Regions from separate parts of the Paenibacillus sp. FSL H7-0942 genome, predicted to be linked through region 2. Evidence: riboswitches for the same ligand, from Rfam matches in the RefSeq annotation. Region 2 holds a riboswitch; the other holds the start of a gene.
What was found. Region 2 has a riboswitch for glycine ahead of sdaAB (L-serine ammonia-lyase, iron-sulfur-dependent subunit beta). Riboswitches for the same ligand answer to the same signal wherever they lie in the genome.
Positions count from the first base shown of each region.

Region 1: another riboswitch for glycine. It lies ahead of gcvT (glycine cleavage system aminomethyltransferase GcvT); the one in region 2 lies ahead of sdaAB (L-serine ammonia-lyase, iron-sulfur-dependent subunit beta).

Region 1 is NZ_CP150279.1:5,348,018-5,359,647, reverse strand. Features, by position in the region: gene gcvPA (aminomethyl-transferring glycine dehydrogenase subunit GcvPA) at 1-1,074, opposite strand, end outside; gene gcvT (glycine cleavage system aminomethyltransferase GcvT) at 1,071-2,207, opposite strand; glycine riboswitch at 2,529-2,651, opposite strand; gene gcvH (glycine cleavage system protein GcvH) at 2,995-3,387, shown strand; gene MHI48_RS23575 (PTS mannitol transporter subunit IICB) at 3,824-5,278, shown strand; gene MHI48_RS23570 (BglG family transcription antiterminator) at 5,317-7,419, shown strand; gene MHI48_RS23565 (PTS sugar transporter subunit IIA) at 7,416-7,850, shown strand; gene MHI48_RS23560 (mannitol-1-phosphate 5-dehydrogenase) at 7,847-8,992, shown strand; gene MHI48_RS23555 (cysteine-rich CWC family protein) at 9,053-9,304, opposite strand; gene MHI48_RS23550 (endonuclease MutS2) at 9,444-11,441, opposite strand.
Region 2 is NZ_CP150279.1:534,075-545,704, reverse strand. Features, by position in the region: gene MHI48_RS02570 (response regulator transcription factor) at 1-101, opposite strand, end outside; gene MHI48_RS02565 (alpha-glycosidase) at 330-2,084, shown strand; gene MHI48_RS02560 (helix-turn-helix transcriptional regulator) at 2,228-2,740, opposite strand; gene MHI48_RS02555 (YhgE/Pip domain-containing protein) at 2,795-4,009, opposite strand; gene sdaAA (L-serine ammonia-lyase, iron-sulfur-dependent, subunit alpha) at 4,198-5,136, opposite strand; gene sdaAB (L-serine ammonia-lyase, iron-sulfur-dependent subunit beta) at 5,126-5,815, opposite strand; glycine riboswitch at 6,093-6,217, opposite strand; gene MHI48_RS02540 (collagen-like triple helix repeat-containing protein) at 6,352-7,938, opposite strand; gene MHI48_RS02535 (LolA family protein) at 8,147-9,274, opposite strand; gene MHI48_RS02530 (sensor histidine kinase) at 9,243-10,733, opposite strand; gene MHI48_RS02525 (response regulator transcription factor) at 10,730-11,440, opposite strand.

The sequences.
Region 1 (11,630 bases), 2.2 Mb from region 2:
CAGATCCGCGACATCGATCATTCCTTGTTTACCCATGATGGACATATATACAGATGCGCTGAGTGCAAGCAAAGCCTGGTTGGAACAGATGTTGGATGTCGCCTTTTCGCGTCGGATGTGCTGTTCACGTGCTTGCAATGTCAGTACAAAACCACGCTTGCCATTGCGATCGGTTGTTTGGCCTACAATTCGGCCAGGAATTCGGCGCATATGAGGCTGGGATACTGCGAAATATCCGCATGTCGGGCCGCCGAGTGAAGCGGCGATGCCAAGGGGTTGCGCATCACCTACAACGATGTCGGCACCCAGCTTGCCTGGGGCTTCCAGCAGACCCAGCGATAGCGGGTTTGCACTTACAACGAGCAGGCCCTTGTGCGCATGCACGAGGTCGGCAGCCTGCTTCACATTTTCCACAGCACCAAAGAAGTTCGGACTCTGGATCATGACAGCAGCGGTATCGTCCGATATGGCGGCTTGCAGGGCATCCCAATCAGTGACGCCATCCTTATAACCAATCTCGACAATCTCCAGACGGAGTCCGTGCGCATACGCCTGCAATACCTGACGGGCTTCCGGATGAACGGTACGGGATACGATGAGCTGTTTGCGACGAGTTGCCGCTGCGGCCAGATTACCTGCTTCCGCAAAAGCTGTTGCGCCGTCATACATACTGGCATTGGCTACAGCCATACCGGTTAATTCACAGATGTAGGATTGAAATTCGAAAATGGCCTGTAGTTCACCTTGGCTGATCTCGGGCTGATAAGGTGTGTAGGCAGTGTAGAACTCGGAACGGGAAATGACATGATTGATGACGGAAGGAACATGATGATCATATATGCCAGCGCCGAGGAAGCTGGCGTGTGTTTCGAAATTGGCGTTGGCGCCAGCTTGTTTGGACATGTGACGTGTCAGCGCATATTCATCAAGTTTGGAGGATACGGGCAGCTCGCCCTGATAACGAATCTCTTTTGGAATGTCCTGAAACAGATCCTCCAGCGTATCCACACCGATGGTTGCGAGCATGGCGCTCTGATCTTGTTCAGTCATGGGAATGTAACGGTGCTTGCTCATGCTTGATCAGCTCCTTGAGTAGGTGTCTTCGACGTACGTGTCCGTTTATGAAAAGGGGTCTTCACGACCTCGGCTCTTAATTTCTTGCCGCGGATCTCAATCTCAAGCGGGGTTCCCAGCGCAGCGTATTTGCTGTCGATGAGGGCAAGCCCCAGATTACGTTTCAATGTAGGTGATTGCGTACCTGTTGTCACTTCACCAATCCGTACGCCTTCGGCGTAAATCGGATAGTGGGGGCGGGGAATACCGCGCTCCAACACTTCGATGCCGACCAGTTTGCGGGCGGGCCCGTCAGTTTTTTGCTGTAACAAGGCTTCGTGTCCGATAAAAGGTCCGGCATTCAGCTTCACAAACATACCTACGCCAGCTTCGAGTGGAGAGATAGTTGCCGACAATTCCTGTCCATACAGAGGGAGCTTTGCTTCAAAGCGCAGTGTATCCCGGGCACCAAGTCCGGTTGGTACGAGTCCGTGACCTTCACCGGCTTGCATTAATCCATTCCAGACCACAGCAGCCTGGTCCGCAGGAACATATAGTTCAAAGCCATCTTCACCGGTATAACCGGTACGGGACAACAGTAATTTTACTCCACATACTTCAGCATCCTGCACAAAACGAAACGGTTCAATCGAGGATAGATCCGTATCTGTAACTTTCCCGATAATGTCTACAGCCAGTGGACCTTGCAAGGCGAGCAGCGCTGTCTGCTCCGAATCATTGGTCATGCTCACGCCAGGGATCAAGTGCTCTTGCAGCCACGCCCAATCCTTGTCGATGTTGGAGGCGTTAACCACAAGCATATAATGCTGATCTTCCAGCTTATACACGAGCAGATCATCCACCACACCGCCATTTGGATAACACATCAGGGTGTACTGGGCTTGACCGGGAACCAGCGTGGTCACATCATTGGTCATCATTTGTTGCAAAAAAACTTCAGCCTGCTCACCCTGTACCGTGAATTCGCCCATATGGGATACATCAAACAGCCCGGCACGCTCACGCACCGCTTCATGTTCTTTCTGGATTCCGCTAAATTGCACCGGAAGCTCCCAGCCTCCAAAATCAATGCACCGTACGCCTTCGTATTGCTGATATAGTGGGAAGAGTGGTGTTCTAAGCAAATCGGACATCAAATCACCTCGTCATGGGCCGTCAGCCGGCCGGATATACAATCGTGGATCAATGAACCAGGGTATTTTTAAATTTTCAGCTAGATATTTTCATCACATAAGTATGGTAAGGGCAGCTATGGCAGCGCCGTTCTACATCCTGTTTTTCGTTTTTTGGGAAAAAGGAAAAGGACAGGCCAAAGAATCGGCATGCCAAGTAGCACGCTGTATTCTAAGGCTCTGTCCCTTGTACCTGAGAGTTACCCCGCTACGTTGTGCAGCAGGTTTCCCCTTGGGTGATCATAACGCCCGCACAGGGCGAATAGATGCTCTCCAGAGTTGCGTCCCGTAAAAGTCCTTTTGCCTGAGAGATTCACCCCCGCTTATCGGTGGTTTACTCCTTCGGCGTTACCTCATGTACATCCCGAATCGGGTGTCACGGGTAATCTCTCCCTTTACATTCATCCGCGGGTATAACATAGTCCAATAAACACATTTACTCCTCTCATTAAAACGTGAATCCACTACCGATGTCAAGAACGATATCATAGATAATGATTTAAAACCGAATATTTAATTTAGTTTTTATGTTATTGTTCGTGTATTTATAAAGAGTGCGCTTACTATTCTAATATTCACCAGTATATGAAAAAAGAGTGTAATCCGGTTACAGGATTTAGAGGTGTTCAGCAAATAAATTGTGAGGTATCTTGACATTTGATTCAAAAATATCATACGCTATGTTCTGGGAAAAAGGTTAAGGTCAAAGAACGCATGTACTCATTAATGAAAAGCGAGGCGGATATCGATGAGCGAATTGAAAAGTGATTTCCTGTACAGTGAAGAGCACGAATGGGTGCAAACCGTAGGGGAGGATACTGTACGTATTGGCATTACCGAGTTCGCGCAGCATCAGCTGGGTGACATTGTGTTTGTGGAATTGCCTGACCTTGAAACCAATGTAAAAGCAGAAGACAGCATTGGAACGATCGAATCGGTCAAAACGGTTTCGGACTTGTTCTCTCCCGTCACAGGTTCAATTACTGCAGTCAATGATTCGTTGCAGGACTCACCTGAACTTGTGAACAGCTCTCCTTACGAGGAAGGCTGGATGATTGAAATCCGTGTTGAGGGAGATCTGACAGTAGCATTGTCTACATTGATGAATGCAGAAGCGTATCGGAAACATACGGAAGAATAGTATCAACGAACTTGTACTTATTAACATATATTCTATAACCAAATGCAATAAGTTTCATATTGTTTCGACCTGTGTGAGCCGGATGCTTGCACAGGTTTTTTGTGCTTTCCAAAAATGGTTTTGAAGGTGGATTTGAGCAGATTGTGGATGTGAGCAGATTGTGGATGTGAATCGTCTGATTGGACCAAGCTATAGGTTGGAAAATGATTCTGGAAATGATAAAAGTCATAGGCAAGAAAAGCCTTGTGTACCAATGGGTTCAGCCATTATGCATCAATTAAAACGATTACATAACCTAATGTTGTCATCATTGTTCATGACGAAAGTACGCTTTCATTTCATTGAACAGGAGAGCATTCTCGCTTAGGATTACAGCAGGGGAGAAATGATACCCCTTTCATAAATCATAATCACTTGATCCAAGGAGGATAATACAATGAGTAATTTGGACCGATCGTCCAATTCCAAAGGTGGGCTACGGGTTGGTGTTCAGCGTTTTGGCCGATTCCTGAGTGGTATGGTCATGCCAAATATGGGAGCGTTCATCGCCTGGGGATTAATTACGGCTCTGTTCATTCCAACAGGCTGGTTCCCAAACGAGACGCTTGCACAGCTAGTTGATCCGATGATCAAATATTTGCTGCCACTGTTAATTGGTTACACCGGAGGTACGATGGTGCATGGTCAGCGTGGTGGTGTCGTGGGTGCCATTATGACCATCGGGGTCATCGTGGGTAGTGATATCCCGATGTTCCTCGGTGCCATGATTGCCGGACCACTGGCAGCATGGATTATCAAAAAGTTCGATAAATCCATTGAAGGTAAAATTAGAGCCGGATTTGAAATGCTGGTTAACAACTTCTCAGCCGGTATTATTGGCGGAATCTTGGGGATTTTTGCGCTACTGGGCATCGGACCTGCTGTAGAAGCGATTAGCAAAGTATTATCTGCCGGGGTACAAGGGTTAATGAATCTTGGTTTGCTGCCGCTGGTCAACCTAATCATCGAACCAGGTAAAGTATTGTTCCTGAACAATGCAATCAACCACGGGATTCTGACACCGATTGCAACAGATCAAGCGAGAGAATTAGGGAAATCCGTATTATACATGCTTGAATCAAACCCGGGTCCGGGACTTGGTATCTTACTTGCTTACTGTTTCTTCGGACGCGGAATGGCCAAATCTTCTGCACCGGGTGCCGTTATCATTCATTTCTTCGGGGGAATTCATGAGATCTACTTCCCTTACATTCTGATGAGACCGATTCTGATTCTTGCCGCAATTGCGGGTGGCGTCGCAGGTACATTAACATTCATGCTCACCGGAGCAGGACTTGTTTCAGCACCATCACCGGGTAGTATTATCGCGTATTTCTTCTTAACACCAAAAGGTGGGTACCTGCCGATGCTCGCAGGGGTGCTTGTAGCAGCCGTCGTTTCTTTCCTGGTTGCAGCAGTGTTGCTGAAAACGGGTAAACAAAAGGACGAAGATCTGGAGTCCGCATCCAGTCGGATGAAAGACATGAAGAGTCAAGGAACCGTGCCAAACGCTGGTATTACGGCTAATCAACGTGAAGCAGACAGAGCCGCAGATATGGCTTCTTCTACAGTCAAAACAGACGTGAAGAAAATTGTCTTCTCCTGTGATGCAGGCATGGGGTCAAGTGCCATGGGTGCTTCCATTCTACGCAAGAAGATGAAGGCAGAGGGAATTGACGTTACGGTGACCAATACGGCTATCAGTGATATCCCGCCGGATGCAGACGTGGTGATCACACAACAAGTATTGACCGATCGTGCCCGCTCCGTTGCACCGAATGCAGAACATATATCCATCGACAACTTCCTAAAAAGCCCGGAATACGATGCGCTCGTTGAACGTCTAAAGTAATTGCACGCATTTGTTTTCCCTGAGCCGGAGGCTGAGATATGAGTATTACCAAAAGACAACGTGAAATCGTGGAGTTCCTGCTAGAGCATCCACATGAAGTAACTGCCGGCGAAATCGCCGTTGAAGTAAAGGTCAGTACCCGAACGGTTCACCGGGAGCTACAAATGATTGAACAATGGCTTGAACCTTTGGGCATGAGGCTGGAAAAAAAATCAGGAACCGGTATCCGAATCGATGCCAGTTCTCATGATCTGGCTGTATTGCGCCAGCAACTAGAGGGTAAAGAATATGTAGAGTTTACGCCAGAAGAGCGTAAGCTCTTCATGCTTTGCATCCTGCTGGATGAACCGGACCCTGTAAAGTTACTCGCCTTGGCTTCGGATCTGAAAGTGACCGTATCCACCGTAACCACTGATCTGGACGATCTGGAGTCACGGATTCGTCAGGCGGGACTAAAGCTGGTTCGCAGACGTGGATATGGCGTCAAGATTAACGGAAGTGAGACGATTCATCGCACAGCCATAGCTGCACTTGCTCTCGAATTTTTGGATGAGTCGGACCTATTCGGAAGACAGCCAGAACAGGGAGGCTCCATCGTAAACCAAAAATTGTTGGATATGATTGGACACGGTGATGTGCTTACGGTCGAAAATGCATTATGGCAACCAGACATCGAATGGCTGGAGAACATCCCGGAACGCCAATACATGAAGTTGCTGATTCAATTATCCGTAGCGGTTGTACGTATTCGTAAAGGCTTTGGCATTGGTCGTATACCTCCCCTGGAGAACAAGGGAGATGAAGTCGCAGAGCAGGATGAGATGAAGGTTCCACCTTATATGGCTTCCCGCTTGTGTGGTGTGTTATCGACCCAGCTGGGGCTTACATTCTCCCAAGATGAGCAAGCTTATTTTCACAGACTATTAGTTGAGACAGAGCAGCGGATTCATTCTTCGCGGCTGTTGCCAATAGACGATTTAATTTTACTGGACAGGGTACATTCACTGATTGATCAGATGCAGGCGAGAACACATTACGCCTTTCATGAGGATCGTTTGCTTCGTGAAGGTCTGCTTGGTCATATGCAACCTGTCATGGAGCGAATTGAAGGGCAACAGATGATTCGTAATCCGCTACTGCAGCAGATTCGCAAGGATTATGATTCCCTCTTCGAAGAGGTCAAACAATCCGTGCATCAAGCTTGGCCAGGCACAGAGGTTCCGGATGAGGAAATTGGTTTCCTGGTCATGCATTTTGGCGCTTCCATCGAGAGGTTACGTGCACTGAAACGTGAGATCAGGGCAATCATCGTGTGTACAAGCGGAATTGGATCATCACGCATGCTTTCCAGCCGACTATCAAAGGAGATCCCTGAGATTCGGATCATGGACAGCGTGTCCTGGTATGAAGCTGCCCGAATACCTACAGATCAATATGATCTGGTGTTATCCACTGTTGATCTGCCGATGGATGAGCATCAGTATTACAAAGTGAGTCCACTGCTTACGGCAGAAGAGAGCGAGCGTCTGCGTCATTTTATCCGAACAACAACATTACAACGACAGCATAATAAACCCCGTGAAGCCGAGGTTCAGACGACAAGTCGTTACTCGGACCCGGATGGAATGGAAGCTATTTTAGTTGAAATCGTCCGAATTATTGGCAAGTTTCAGGTGTATCCGTTGGATAACCAAGATATCGGTTTCTATAAAACCGTATATGCGATGTGCAACGTACTCCATGGATCTGGTGTGCTGAAGGAACCGGAGGAGGTCGCAAAACGGTTGGAGGCACGTGAGGCAGTGGGGAGTCAGAAGATTCCCGGCACAAGACTTGCGCTGTTTCATACACGCAGTGAGGGAATCTACAGGCCGTCTATTAGTTTGTTTCAACTCACTGAGCCGCTTCTTCGTACGGCGGATGATCCGGCAGGAGTTACCCATGTCCTCTTGATGCTTGGTCCCAGAGAATTATCCAAGGAAAGCCTGGAGGTTCTCAGTGAGATCAGCGCCCTGTTATTACAGGAAGAAATGATTACATTGCTGGAAAAGGGAATCAGGGATGAACTCATTCATTACCTGTCCCAGGAACTGGTAGGATTTTATCGCAGTAAAACCGAAATTGGAGGTCAACCATTATGAGTATGTTAACAACAGATAAAGTCATCATGAATGCGACGGCTCAGGACAAATACGAAGCGATTCGCATGGCAGGGCAGATTCTGAAGGATGCGGGACATATTACCGCTGATTACATTGAGAAGATGATTGAACGTGAAGAGATTGTCTCGACCTATGTAGGGAACGGCCTTGCTATTCCGCATGGTACAAAGGAATCCAAAGCTTTCATTTTATCAACAGGTATCTCTGTCATTCAGTATCCACAAGGTGTTGATTTTGGCGAAGAAAAAGCCTATATGGTCATTGGTATCGCGGCTCAAGGCGGGGAACATATGGAGATCTTGACTAGTATCGCGGTGATCTGTGCTGAGGATGAGAATATGGAGGCCCTGCGTCTGGCGAAAACAGCCGAAGAAGTAATCGCTATTCTGGAAAGTGAAATGGAGCTATGAAGGCCCTACACTTTGGCGCAGGTAACATTGGACGCGGGTTTATCGGCTTGATCCTCTCCCGTGCAGGGTATGAGGTTATTTTCTCCGACGTGAATCAGACCTTGGTAACAGCTCTCCAGCAACGGGGGCAGTATACGGTGGAACTGGCCAACGAAAGCAAGGATCAGGAGACCGTTACAGGTGTAAATGCAATCGATGGAACCCAGCTGGAGACGGTTGCCCAAAACGTGGTGGAAGCTGATCTGATTACAACCGCGGTGGGCTTAGGCGTGCTGAAACATATTGCACCAGGTATTGCAAAGGGACTGGAGAAAAGACTGAATTCCGGTCCTGTTCAAAACCCTCTTCACATTATCGCTTGCGAGAACGCCATTGGAGCCAGTACGCAATTGAAAGAGCATGTATATGCTCTGCTTAATGAAAAGGTACGTTCCCTTGCAGATCAGTTTGTCTATTTTCCAGACTCGGCCGTAGACCGGATTGTGCCTATTCAGCATCATGAAGACCCGTTGCATGTACAGGTGGAGCCTTTTTACGAGTGGGTGGTGGATCGTTCCCAGATGGCTCCTGCATTCAAACCGATTGAGGGCATTGTATATGTCGATGATCTGGAGCCGTATATCGAACGGAAGCTGTTCACTGTTAATACAGGACACTGCGTTGCTGCGTACATCGGTAATGTGCACGGGTATGACACGATTCAGAAGGCTATTGCTGATGAAAAGGTGAAATCCATTGTATACGGCGCTTTGCAGGAAACTGGAAAAGTTCTGGTGAAGCGATTTGCATTCAACCCGGAAGAACATGAGCAGTATATTGTCAAAATATTGGGACGATTCGTAAACCCGTATCTTACCGATGAGGTTACTCGTGTTGGTCGTTCCCCGCTGCGCAAGTTGTCTCCGAATGATCGTCTGGTTCGTCCGGCCCTTCAGGCATATGCGGATGGAACTGATACGACTTATCTGGCTATGGGTATGGCAGCAGCCTGCAAGTTCGATGTCTCCGATGATCCGGAAGCAGTTGAACTACAGGACATGATCCGCGAGAAGGGGATTACAGCTGCCCTCCACCATTATACGTCCATGGATGAGCATCATCCGGTGCTTGAACAGGCTGTTGCCCAGTATAACCAAATGTAAGAGCAGTGGTAGCCAGCTAGCAGTATAGATGAGGCATAATGAAGAAGAGCCATACAGTTGTTAACTGTGTGGCTCTTCTTTTGGTTGGCGTTTATCGGCATATTCGTCCAAACAACGTTGACATATGCACGATTTTCGGCGCTGCTCTGCCGGAATGCGGTCAAATACACCTTCGGGAAAAGTAGCCCGGTTACACCAGCATTCCGAATGAGGATGTCCTGCGGCATAGGAACAGCGATTAGCTTCCCCGCATAATGGGCAGACAAGAACATCGATATGGATGTGCTCTTGATCGTCTTGTTCTGCAGACATTCAGTTCTTCCCTCCCTGTGCAATAGCTACGAGCTGAAGTTAAACATACTGGTCCCAGTATAACAGAAATGTGCCGGTGATTATGGATTTCACTCTGTATATATGACTTCCAGTTCACCACATCTGTTTCTCCCATCGGCTACTCTTCAGACGGTAATTCGATCTGTAGGCCTTCCACATGTTTGCGTCCCATCAATTTACGTTTCTTACGATTTTCCTTTGTTTCTAGCACAATGTCCAAATCATAATCTTCACCTGGATAAAGCTCATTGGCAGATATATGCAGGGTCAGGCGTTTCTTATGGATTTTGACTTTGCGTCCTCGCAGCATGACCCCGATATCTCCACGGCTATCCTCGACATCACAGACGATGCCCGACTGATTGAGATAGGCCGCATACACTCGATCCCCTTTGCGAAAAGTTTTGGCAGGAGAATCCGACTCTCTGGTTGTTGTCTTTTTGTGGAGACCGATTGAATCCTTTGACTGCTTCGGCTGATTCAGCTTGGATAACTCTGCTGGGCCGTCTGCTTCTGCAACGGAACGATCAGGCGTCAGGATCGGTGTTTCCAAAGGAGGTGACGTGAACACGAATGTACGATCTCTTGAAATACTTTGATCTGACAGGGATTTGGATCGCTCGATAATTCGCTGTGGCATGCCCAGCTTTAATGCGATGGAATAAGCATAGCTCTCACCAGCTTCTCCGATACGCAATCGATACAGCGGCTGGAGAGATACGGTATCAAATTCCATACGGGCATTTTCGAATCCTGGTGTGGCAGCTGCAAAATGTTTGATTTCACCAAAATGTGTTGTCGCTACAACGGTTGCTCCGCGGCTGTGAAGTTCCTCCAGCATGGCGATAGAAAGTCCAACACCTTCACCGGGATCTGTGCCGGAAGCCATCTCATCAATGAGCACCAGAGTTGAGGTATCAGCCTGTTCCAGTATGCCAATCATATTGCGAATATGTGCAGAGAATGTACTGAGTGCTTGTTCCAAACTCTGCCCATCACCAATATCAACCGCTACCTCGTTATAAACGGCCATCTCGCCACCTTCTTCCACCGGAATAAGCAAACCGGATTGCATCATCAGGGTTAGCAAACCTAGCGTTTTGAGTGCGATCGTTTTACCCCCGGTATTCGGGCCAGTAATAATGAGCGACGAATACGTTCTGCCGATTGCAAAATCAAGTGGAACCATGGAAGAACCCATGAATGGATGACGTGCACGTTGAAGGCTGATGTGGCCTTGTTTATTGACTCGAACGGTACGCCCATCCATGGTGGCCGCATATTTGGCTTTGGCAAACAGGAAGTCCATTACACCTACCGTTTCGGTGTTCAGAGCGATTTCACGGTTATACGATTCGGCCAGAGAGGTTAAATCACCGAGAATTCTCATCTCCTCTCGGGACTCCTCCGCTTGTAGAGCGGCCAATTCCATCTGTAAACTTACTAATTCAACAGGTTCGATATATACGGTTTGCCTGCTCCCGGATTCATCCAGCACACTGCCTTTCACCTGTTTGCGAAACTCTTTCTTAATGGGCAGGACCGTTCTTCCTCCCCGTTGGCTGATGACATGTTCCTGCATAATGGAGCGATGTTTACTCACCAGAGAATCAAGCTTTCGTTTCATGCGCTCCTCATTCACCGTCATTTTTTTACGAATTCGAATCAATTCTTTGCTTGCCTGATCCTGAATGCGTCCACTATGGATGCAGCGCTCGATCTCACTCAGCAAAGGTTCGATTAGAATCATGGATGCTGCATAACGACTGACGGTGGGAGCGGCCCCGGATTTGCCCTCCATGTATTTCATAAGTTGTGCACAGCTCCGCAGGAACTGAGCGAGATGACTGAAGTCACGTTCACTGAATAGATAACCGGTGCCAAGCAGATCCATAATGGTTTCCATTCCGTCGAGTGAAGGGAGGGGGATACTGGCCCCGAAGCGAATCAATGCAGCAGCTTCTGCTGTTTCTTCCAGGCGAATCTCGATCAGGTGAGCATCTACCATCGGTTTTAGTTCTCTCGCATAACGTTTGCCCAGATAAGACAGGGCGCAGTCTGCAACATTTTTTTGAATTTGTGGATAGCCCAAACTGTTTAATGTGTTCTCATTCATGCGTAATCTCTCCTTGAATTTGAATTGGGATTTCAGTTGACGCGCTGAAACATATTCCTGGAAAACGCAAAAAGGGCGGAGAATGAACAAACGTCATTCTCCGCCCTAAACGTATGGGAAAGCAAAGTCCACTACAGGTCTATATTAAAAAATCCGCGCTGAACTCAGCGCGGAAATAGACCCGGACAA
Region 2 (11,630 bases):
CTGCCGAGCCACACCACCTCATAACCGCGTTCCTCCAGATCGGCTCTGACCCAAGTCGCAATTTCCGTATCGTCTTCAATATATAACAGTTTGGTTTTCATCCGAATATTCGTTTCCTTTCTGCCCCCATTGGGTTAATGATATATCTGAGCATCATCATGATAAAAGCTGTCTATATCATATGGATTCATGTCTTGTTGAGCAAATGTTGAAGTCCTTTACGTTACCACACATGCTAATTATAGCTTATCCATTAACATGGGGAATGTCATATTAATCAAGTCTACCAAGTACATATCAGTTCTACACCTGACGGGAGGAATTTCATTATGCTGCTGGAAGCCATCTATCATCAACCGAAACGAAACTGGGCCTATGCCTATGACCAAGATACAATCCACCTGCGCCTGCGTACCAAAAAGAATGATCTGACCGAGGTACACGCCCTGACCGGGGATAAATATGCGTGGGATGCAACCAAAGCGCTGGTTCCCTTAACAAAGTTCACCTCTGACTCCATGTTCGATTACTTCGAGGGTGAGGTGAAACCTCCCTACCACCGACTGAAGTACTCTTTTCTGCTCAAAAACGGAGACGAACAGATCTGGATGACCGAGACGGACTTCCAGGAAAAAGAACCAGACGATCCGGGTCGTATGTTCCAGTTCCCTTATATTCATGCTGGAGCTGTATTCACACCCCCTGCATGGGTTAAGGATGCAGTGTTCTATCAGATTTTCCCTGAACGATTCGCCAACGGCAACCCGGATATTAGTCCGGAAAAGGTAGAGCCGTGGGGTGGTGAGCCGACACCTTTCAATTTCTTCGGCGGTGACCTTCAGGGCGTGATCGACCATCTGGATTACATCAGCGATCTTGGCATTAATGCGATCTACTTCACACCCATCTTCGAAGCCACTACCAATCACAAATACGATACCGAAGACTACCTGCGGGTAGACCGGCACTTTGGTGACGCAGATACCGTGAAACGATTGGTCGAGCTGTGTCATGCACGTGGAATTCGCGTACTTCTGGATGCTGTGTTCAACCATTCCGGGAAGACATTTGCGCCGTTTGTAGATGTGCAGAAGAACGGAGAACAATCCAAATACAAGGACTGGTTCCATGTACACGAATACCCGCTGGACGTGAAGGACGGCATTCCTACGTATGAGACCTTCGGATTCGAAGCGCACATGCCAAAGCTGAATACGGAGAATGCCGAGGTGAAGGCCTATCTGCTGGAGGTTGCCGAGTACTGGATCAAGGAAGTGGGTGCGGACGGATGGCGGCTGGATGTGGCAGACGAAGTGGATGATGCATTCTGGCGTGATTTCCGCCGTGTAGTCAAAGCGGCTAATCCGGATGCCTATATTCTGGGCGAAGTATGGAACGAGTCTTCTTCCTGGCTGCAAGGCGACCAGTTCGACGCGTCCATGAACTATCCGTTTACCGATGCCGTGAATGCTTTCTTTGTGAAAAATACGATGCACGCCGAACAGTTCGCAAACTCCATCGGGCGACAGTTATCCCGTTATCCGCTTCAGGCCAGCGAAGTGGCGTTTAACTTGCTGGACAGCCACGATACCCCGCGGCTGCTCACGCTGTGTGAAGGCGACCAGCGCAAGATGAAGCTGGCTGCGTTATTCCAGTTCAGTTATATGGGCGCGCCGTGCATCTATTACGGAGACGAGATTGGCATGGACGGCGAACATGATCCGGGTTGCCGTAAATGCATGGAATGGGATGAAGCGAAGCAAGACCGAGAGCTGTTTAACTTTTATCAGAAACTAATCTCCCTGCGTCATGCGCATCCTGCCCTGCGTGCAGAAGGCACCGTTCGTTTCTTACAGGCTCGTCCCGATGGCAGCCAACTGGTATTTGAGCGACAAAATGAGGAGGAACGCATTCTGGTTCTGTTCAATCGATCAGAAGAGACAGCTATTGTCGAGCTTGAGGCCGGTGACGAGGAATGGACCGAGTTATTCGGCGGAAACCATCGCACCGCCAAGGAAGATGGCGTACTCGCCATTGAACTGCCCGCGTATGGATATGCTGTACTGAGTACTAGTCTCACATAAACACCAAGCTATATTTGCTTTTATACAAGACCGGACATGGGTCCACTTCATCGGAATATAAAAAACCAAATAGGCGCTCACAGACCTGTTCCGGATCTGATGAGTGCCTATTTGATTTTGACGTAATTCATTATGACCATGGATTACTCTGGCTGAACCAGCTGTTCCTTGAGCAACTGGATGGTGGCCTCATATTGTACAAGCCCCACTTGCAGACACAGACGCTGTGCAGGCGAAATACGTTCGCCGAATTCTTCCATCTGGCGCTGAAGTTCAGCGTATAACATTTCCTTTCGCTTCAACTGGCTGGATATCCAACCCGTTACGGTATCTTCATCCGCCAACTCTCCGAAATACAACCGCATCAGAAAATCAGAACGAAATACCTCAGCTTCCAAAGGACTCATTAAATAGGCGTGAAATTGCGCTGCTCCTTCAGGGGTCAATGAATACACGTTCTTATCAGGTTTCCCTTCCTGCTTAACCGATTCCTTAGTCAGCAATCCTGACTTTTCCATCTTCGCAAGTGTAGGATATATGGTGCCAAAGCTGGCATCAAAGAAAAATGAAAAATATTGTTCAAAGTACTGCTTGATCTCGTATCCGGAACTTGGCTGATTGTGCAGTATTCCGAGGATGACATGCTGCGTGTTCATCGGTGTACCGCTCCTTTCCATTCCCCTTAACGTATCACAATCAGTACCCCTTGTTCAATGTTCAGATGACGAAACGGTTGCTTTCAGAGCAACAGGCACAGCAGCAGTCTGGTCCTCCTTATGAGCTTCAGAACGTACCGGGCCGGAGCGTCTGATCCAGATGCTAAGGGCACCCAGAGTCAACGTTGCTCCCCCTATTACTGCAAGGAACAATACATCCCTGCCAATCCCGTTGCCCCCAAGCACAAGGTTCGTCATGCCTTCTACCGCATAGGTCGCCGGCAGATAATGACCGATCCCTTGGTAGAACTCAGACATTACATCGCGTGGAATCGTTGAGCCCGAGGACAACATCAGCAGAGGCAACAGCGCACTGTTTAACCAAGCCCCAGCATTGCCAAGCAACAACAAGCTCAACTGAGCCATGAGTATAAAAGATATGGTGACCAGCAACTGGAAAAGCCATAACATGAACCAACCATCTGCTGACGATACCCCCATAACGTGCATCATCCCCGACCCAACGAGCGAGACAATAAATGCAGCACCAACATTAACGATGTTGCGCGCCCAGAAACGCTCCCATTTCCCTGCCCTGTTACTCAGTTCACCAGATACTTTCTGCAGATTCATGCCAAGCAACATCGCTCCAGTAAACGTAGCCGTTACAATCAACATCGGTACCATGGAAAAAGAAAAATTATCAACAGGATTCAGTCGCTCCACTTCTGCCTCCACGCGTGAAGACAACCCAAGCGCCAGCGCATCGGACTGATCAGCAGTCATACCGGACTGATTCAGCACTCCGCGAATGCCATTCTCTTGTACTTCACGGTTCAACGTCGCTGTAACTTGTGCGGCTACGTTCTGCATCACACTTTTCACGGTAGCCACGTTTGATTCGTTCATCACATACTTCACTGTCATCAGTTTTGACAAGTCTTCTGCCTGTTGCATGAAACCTGATGGAATCTCAATAATCATGTACACATTCCGATCCGTTAACATCTGTCGTGCTTCTTGCATCGATTCAGATGGTTTGATCTCGAAATTCAGACCTGCCGCCAAAGACTTAGCCACTGGTTCAGCCGCTACCCCATCTTCATTCACGATGGTGACAGCCAATTGAGTCATTCTTTCGTTAACCTGGTCGTATCCGCTAAGCCAGATGATGTTAAAAAAAACCTGAAACAGCACAGCCGTAATTAAACCTACAATGGTGGCTCCGTTTTTCAAAAACAGTAGACTCGTCTGGAAAATACCTTTCATTCTATCCATCTCCTTTAGTTTTGTTTCGCTCTTTTATATATCGTATTGATATATGATAGTTGTTAATATATCTAATCGATATATAGATCGTCAATGTTTTTTTGTTTTTCTTCGTTGGAAAAAGACAAAAAAAGCCGATACATCTCTTCACCAGGAAGATTTGTACCGGCTTTTCATATCAATCCGATTTATGCCTTAGTTTCTACGTCATTTTCAGCAGGGGACTCAGTCTCAGGCTCTGCACGCTTTGCCTTCGGTTTAGCCAACTTCTGCATCATTTTGCGGCCGGTAGGTGTCTGGGCCAGTCCACCTTGGGCTGTCTCCCGGTGACGGCTCGGCATCGCACTGCCTACTTCCAGCATGACATCGATGACTTCGTCTGACGGAATGACACTACGCACTCCGGCCAAGGCCATATCAGCCGCAGCCAGCGCCGTAACTGCACCCAGTCCATTACGGACGATGCACGGGATTTCAACAAGGCCTGCGACTGGATCGCAGATAAGGCCCAGTGTATTTTTTAACGCCAAACCAACGGCATGAACAACCTGTTCCGGTGTACCTCCACGCAGTTCAACCATGGCACCCGCAGCCATGCCGATAGCGGAACCCACTTCCGCCTGACACCCACCCTCGGCTCCGGAGATAAATGAATTGTTCGCGATAACATAACCAATCGCTCCCGCACAGAACAACCCGTTCACCAAATGTTCGTCCGTCCAGCCAAATCGCTCCTGTGAGCTAATAAAAACACCGGGGATGATGCCGCAGGAACCAGCTGTTGGTGTTGCCACGATCCGACCCATGGAGGCATTCACTTCAGATACACACAGGGCATACGCCATGGCAAGTGCGGAAGCATCTCCCGAGCAAGTCTCACCCTTGCGAATGTACTCGGCCATTTTTTTGCCGTCTCCACCTGTTAATCCACTGCGTGATGTTGTATCTTCCGTTAACCCTTTGCGTACCGCTTCCTTCATTACCTGATAATATTCAGACATCTGCTTCACAACATCCGCTTCCGGTGTATTGGTCTCCTGAACTTGCTCCTCGATCATCAGCTGAGCAATAGTTTTGGATTCCGCTGTACAGATCGTATTCAGCTCGTGCAAATGTTTAAACCGCATCCGAATTAACTCCTCTCTTCAAATCGATAACACGAATGTCCAGCACATGGTCCAGCTCTTTTAGACGCTTGAGCATATCAGGATTAGGCACACCATCCATTTCCATCGCGGTAAGCGCTTCGCCATCACGGGCTTTCCGGTCCACCTGCATATACCCGATGTTAACCCCGGATGAACTGATCGTGGACGTTACCGACGCAAGCACCCCTGCTTTGTCTGCATGTCGCAGAACGAGTGTTGGAAACTCACCACTAATCTGAACACGAAAATCATTCATCGAATGCACCGATACGCTTCCACCACCAATGGATGCACCGATTAAGGAGCAGGCACGTTCTCCATGCCACAACTCAATTTTGACCGTATTTGGATGAGGAGCAGGCAGGCCACTTGTATAAAACTCAACCTCCATGCCCGCTTCCTCTGCGTATTGCTCTGCATCCGGGATACGCGGATCGTCTGTGACATAATCCAGCAGACCGCCGATCAGTGCCAGATCTGTTCCGTGCCCCTGATACGTATCTGCAAATGAACCGTACAGCGTCAGCCGGGCACGATCTGGCGTACATCCCAGCCACTGACGAGCAATTCTTCCTAACCTTGCCGCACCAGCTGTATGCGAACTTGAAGGCCCCGTCATCGATGGACCAATAATTGAGAAAACATCTTTAAATCGCACTTGTAACCCTCCATTATTAATCATGATTCATATTTGTAAAATGTATTCGTCATTTCGATCCAGGAGTTTCATCCACAATGTCCCTATTTAGGGTATGATGACATCAAAAAAGGACAGAAGAAGGCCTTAGGCCCTCTCTCTGTCCTCGATACCTGAGAGTTTCACGATCAGCAGTGTCTCACGACAAGGTGCATTGCCTGCGATTACAGACAAGTTCACCGGTCTGACTGATCATATACCCCTTGGGTGGCGCAGTTCGCGCACTCTCCAGAGTTGCGTCCAACGATGGTACATTTACCTGAGAGATTAACCACTGCGCCGGGTGCGCAGCAGCTTGCTCCTTCGGTGCCTGAACACTAGCCATATTGCTCGGCTAACCCAGGTCTCTCCCGCTCGTTATCATCCGCTGTATTATCTTAATTCGATTCGAATTGGTATATTTCTAATTTTTTGATCAAGTATACCCATAGAGTAATGTACAATATCATATATGTCAACAAAAGTAACGTGTAATTATCATAAGTTCGATGTCTATTTTAACTGAAACGAATAGCATTCAGATTTCTCACTTCCGCTGAGGCACTCGTGACGTTGCTAGTTGTCGTAAATTGGATACTTATCGTGTATGCATTAGTCGTTGTAGTCGGGGATGTATCCACGTAAGTGTTGGAGGAAAGAAACCTCAACGTTCCCGAAGCATTACCGGTTCGTGAGAGTTGCAATTGATTAATTAAAACTCCGTTACGTCTCAGATTAATGTTATACGCAATACTCCAGTTAGACCCTACAACTATTGCTACTTGTGTACTATTATCGATTTTCACGCGTTGACCTGCCACTACAGGTACATTAAGTGTCTGAATCGTTGTTTCAGCTACTAATGAAAGACCCAACGCCGTGGTCTGGCTATCAGCAAACAAGGAAGAGTCTGCCGGAGCCGAAGCTGCAGTTGATCCCGTGGCACCTGTCGTACCGGTAGCCCCAGTCACTCCTGTTGTTCCTGTAATACCAGTGACTCCGGTCGTTCCCGTCAGTCCTGTTGCTCCTGTAACACCAGTGACTCCAGTTGTTCCCGTCAGTCCTGTTGCTCCTGTAACACCAGTGACTCCAGTTGTTCCCGTCAGTCCTGTTGCTCCTGTAACACCAGTGACTCCAGTTGTTCCCGTCAGTCCTGTCGCTCCTGTAACACCAGTGACTCCGGTCGTTCCCGCTACTCCCGTTACGCCTGTTGCACCTGTAACACCAGTGACCCCTGTCGTTCCTGTTATTCCTGTACTCCCGGTAATCCCCGTGGCTCCAGTAGACCCTGTCTCTCCCGTACTCCCAGTAACTCCCGTCACTCCAGTAGACCCTGTCTCTCCCGTGCTCCCGGTAATCCCCGTGGCTCCAGTAGACCCTGTTTCTCCCGTGCTCCCGGTAATCCCCGTGGCTCCAGTAGACCCTGTCTCCCCTGTGCTCCCGGTGACTCCAGTCGTTCCTGTTATTCCTGTACTCCCAGTAACACCCGTCACTCCGGTAAGCCCTGTCTCTCCTGTGGTCCCCGTACTTCCAGTAGCGCCCGTGACTCCTGTCACTCCGGTAGATCCTGTCTCCCCCATGGTCCCAGTGACACCGGTCTCTCCCGTCGATCCCGTAGTTCCTCCAGGAGGACCAGTAACTCCTGTCAGTCCTGTAACACCTGTAGCCCCTGTAGGACCAGTTGTTCCCGCAACCCCTGCTGTCCCTGTAGCTCCAGTCGCACCCGTTACCCCGACTAGACCGGGGTTCGCTCCTAACAATTCCTCAGACACCAAACGATGTGCCGTTACCAGTTGACCGTTCTGGTTTTTCCCCCATACGGAAATCTGAACTTCATCCTCCGTATCATCACCTGTGATAAATATAAACTCAAATGCATCCAAATCTGCATAATAGTCTTTTGTTATAACCTGGTTAGGCAAAACATTAAACAATTCCTGAACGTATAGTGTGCGAACACCATTCAAATAATAGCCTTGAACCAGAACGGTAGAGAAACTAGTGAGACTCCAATTGTCTAATTTCACTGTAATTCTCTGTGTAGGACGCTCGCCGCTTCCCACCACTATATTATTTTCTATTGGCCCTGTTGATAAAACAGCCATCCTGCGATGCCCCCTTCTCCTGCCTCCATCACCAAATCAAGATTGTCTTCTATGAATATGCATATTGAACTGTAAACGTGAAGTTGCCCTCTTGCCTTTTTGGAATGGACTGAAAGGAGATCGAATAGATATCCACCACACCAAAAGGAGAATATACAAAAAAAGCTGCCGCTTCGTTTCTGCGGCAACCTTATTATTATTCTTTAGCTCATCTAGACGGATTGGTAAGGGTCAGTGCTTCCGCCCAAGCTTGCAGCTTTGCCTTTGTCCATCCTTCGTTTTCACCCATGATGGAGTACCGCAAGCCATTCTCACTCCATGATATGTTCCGAATGCTCTTCATATATGAACCCTCGGTGTTACGAACCTTAATCTCGGCTTCATCCGGTATTAGTGTATCGTCCACATTTTCTTCCGGCATCTTGAATACCGTCAGGCTGACTTCTACCTTGTCGTTACTTACATAATACAAGGTTACTTCATCTCTGCTCAGCTCACCGCGCGATGTAGACATTTCGATCCGTGATAGTTCGAATTCTCCACTCATGTCCTGTAGGAACGGCTGTTCCAACGCTTTTTCCGCTTCCTCTAGGGTCACTTCGGAATTCTGCATCATATCGTTCAAGTCCTTCACATCGACCTCCTTAGGGATGTCAATTACGAAAGTATCCTTTGTGAATTCAGGGTCATACTGAATCGGATCATAGACCATTTCTGATTTTCCATCCCCATACGCGCTGTTTACTTTGACAATCATCCACGTTTTGGGATCTACCCAATACTCTGAAGATATGGAGAATGCGCCTTCTTCTTTTGGTGTCAATTCAATATGAATGACGTCCTGTCCATGAAGTTTCTCCTGTCCCATCATATTCACATCATGCGTAGTACGTAACCGCTCTAGTTGATCGAGCAATATTTGCTTCTGGGTTTGATTAGGTTGTTGTGACACGGATGATGCATCCATGGAATATGCTGCCCCTGTTTCTTTTTCATATATGGTGATCTTCTTTCCATCATTAACTGCGTAACTGACATTGCCATTCTCTGATGTTTCCGTGCGCTTTCGTCCGGTTTCACCATCTACCCATTCCTTAATTTGCATCGTGTTAGTCAGCTTGTCATCCGCCCATATCTTCATCACACCTTCCGCATAATACGAGGCGGGTTCTGTTTCTGCTGAGACAACCTTCTCAATCATCTCATCTCCTGACATAGACAGCATATCCTTCTCCGCGCAACCTCCAAGCAGGGCGCCTGCCAACACAGCAGTACCCAGCATCATCCATCCTTTTTTCATCATCTTATCCACCCTCTCTGCGTTTACATTCTCCATGTTCAGGCAATCGGCATACTGCCAGCGTTCCATATCCTTCGTATGACCACATGCGCATATCCCCTCCGTGCTTTATTGCAACCCGTTTGGCTATACTCAATCCCAATCCCGAACCACCTGCATATGTCTTCTCCTCCTGATTCTGGTGTTGAACATAGGGTTCGAAGATACGAATGAGCTGTTCTTCAGGAATAGCAGGACCTTCGTTTTGTACTATGATCAATGTTGCTCCCGCCCTGTAGTTATCCAATTCAGCTCTAAGCGAAGGAATAATCCATTCAGGAAGCTCCCAATCTGAAGCAATAACCCCTAGTCCCATTACACCGTTCGTCCTTGTGTGGCGTAGTGCATTATTTATCAGATTATCTGTCAGGCGCATCAGTTGTTCGGGATGAACTCGGTACAGTTGATCTGTGCGGACATCCATCTTCACGTCAATCTGACCACGCTCGGCAAGTCCCTCATAGCTCCCAAGCAGCATATCAAAAAACTCTTCACCTTCCACCTTAACCATGGCCATCTCCGATTCACTGGAACCCAACGCCGTATACATCTCAAGTTCACTAATCATCTGTTTCATCCGCTCCACATTTCCGAGCAGCACATCCTGATATTCCTGCCTTTCAAGGCGTTTCAGTTGACGATCACCGTTAAGTACTTCCGTATAGGCACTAATGGACATCAACGGTGTTTTCAGATCATGGGATAACGAGGCGATCATGAGCTCTTTTTCTTTTTGCTCCCTCTCCACATCGGCCTGAGTATGTCTGATCTTGTCTTGCATTGCATCAAACTGTTGGAGCAAGATGCCCATTTCATCATGACGAACAGGTACCACATCCGTAGCAGCCTCTCCCCGTGCAAAAGCATCCATTCGTTCTATGAGATATTTCATCGGCCGAAAGAGCTTTCGGGATAGCAACCACAGCACTGTTCCGTATAACAGAATAAAGAAAGTAGCAGCGAGACCCATGACCCAGGTAGTCCGCAAGGATATGCCTTCCAGCCAATCTCCACGCAGCATGACGATTTCGTAAATGCCTACCAACTCACCTTTTTCCCATACGGGTTTCTTCAACGAGAATGTACGATGACGTATCTGTAAGTTGTACAAATTACGATACAGCTCCGCCCCCCCAACGGTGTAAGCTCCAGCAGACCATGTACTCCCCTCTGATGTGTACACCCGAATCCCTGTTGGTAAATACAGAGCAAAGTTCACCCGACCATTCTCCAATTCAGAGAGTGCAGCGAAAGCATCAGGCGAGTGCAGCTGGTACAGTCCCGGGTCAGATAAAGCCAGTTCAATAGGAGCCAATTGTCCGGACAACTCCACATATTCCGTTACGGCACGCTGATCATTGTAATAGTTATACAGGGAGTACAGCGCCCACCCAGCAGCGACAGGCAGCAGCATTACAATGAGGAAGGCAAGCATTAACCAGTACTTCAACTTCATTCCTCAGGCTCCCCCACGAACCGGTAACCACTGCCCCACACCGTCTGAATCCAGCGTGGATGATGGGGCTCGTCACCAAGCTTGGCCCGAAGGCTCTTCACATGAACTGTGACTGTACTCGAGTTCCCCGCCTCTGGCTGACTCCAGACATGTTCATACAGTTCCGCCTTGGTAAACACCCGGCCAGGATGAGAAGCAAGCAGTATGAGCAAAGCCCATTCCTTGTTGGTTAGTGCCACATGTTCTCCATGAACCTGTGCGCGCTGATTCAAATAATCAATCGATAACCCATCGTTATACTGTCTATCTGTCGAATCCGGCTCTACGCCCTGATATCTGCGGTACCTATTCAGATGAGATTTAATGCGAGCTGTAAGTTCCGTTAGACTGAAGGGCTTCGTAATATAATCGTCAGCTCCCAGCCCAAGCCCCCTGACTTTGCTCTCTTCCTCGATTCGAGCACTCATCATGAGCAGCGGAACATCGCTGATCAGTCTAATGTTTTTGCATACCGTGAACCCATCCATTTCCGGCAGCATCAGATCCAACAAGACTAATTGATAGGTTCCCTCCCTAAAGTCTTCCCAGCTCTCCAAACCGCTTGATGCCCAAGTTACCCCATAACCCTCATGACGTAGATGATCTCTCAAAATACGGGCAATCTCCGGATCATCCTCCACCAGCAATATATTCTCGCTGTCTCTCATCGCTGTTTCATCCTCCCATGACTATATTGTAGCTAAGAAAAGTTGACTCTCCTCAGAGTTTATACTTTCTTCATAAATGTCCATTACGATCGTTATCTAATGCATGCAAAAAGAGCACCCCGATTGTTCAGGACGCCCAGGTAATATTCACAATCTTAATCCTAAGTTATAGCTCCTAGAAAAGGAAACA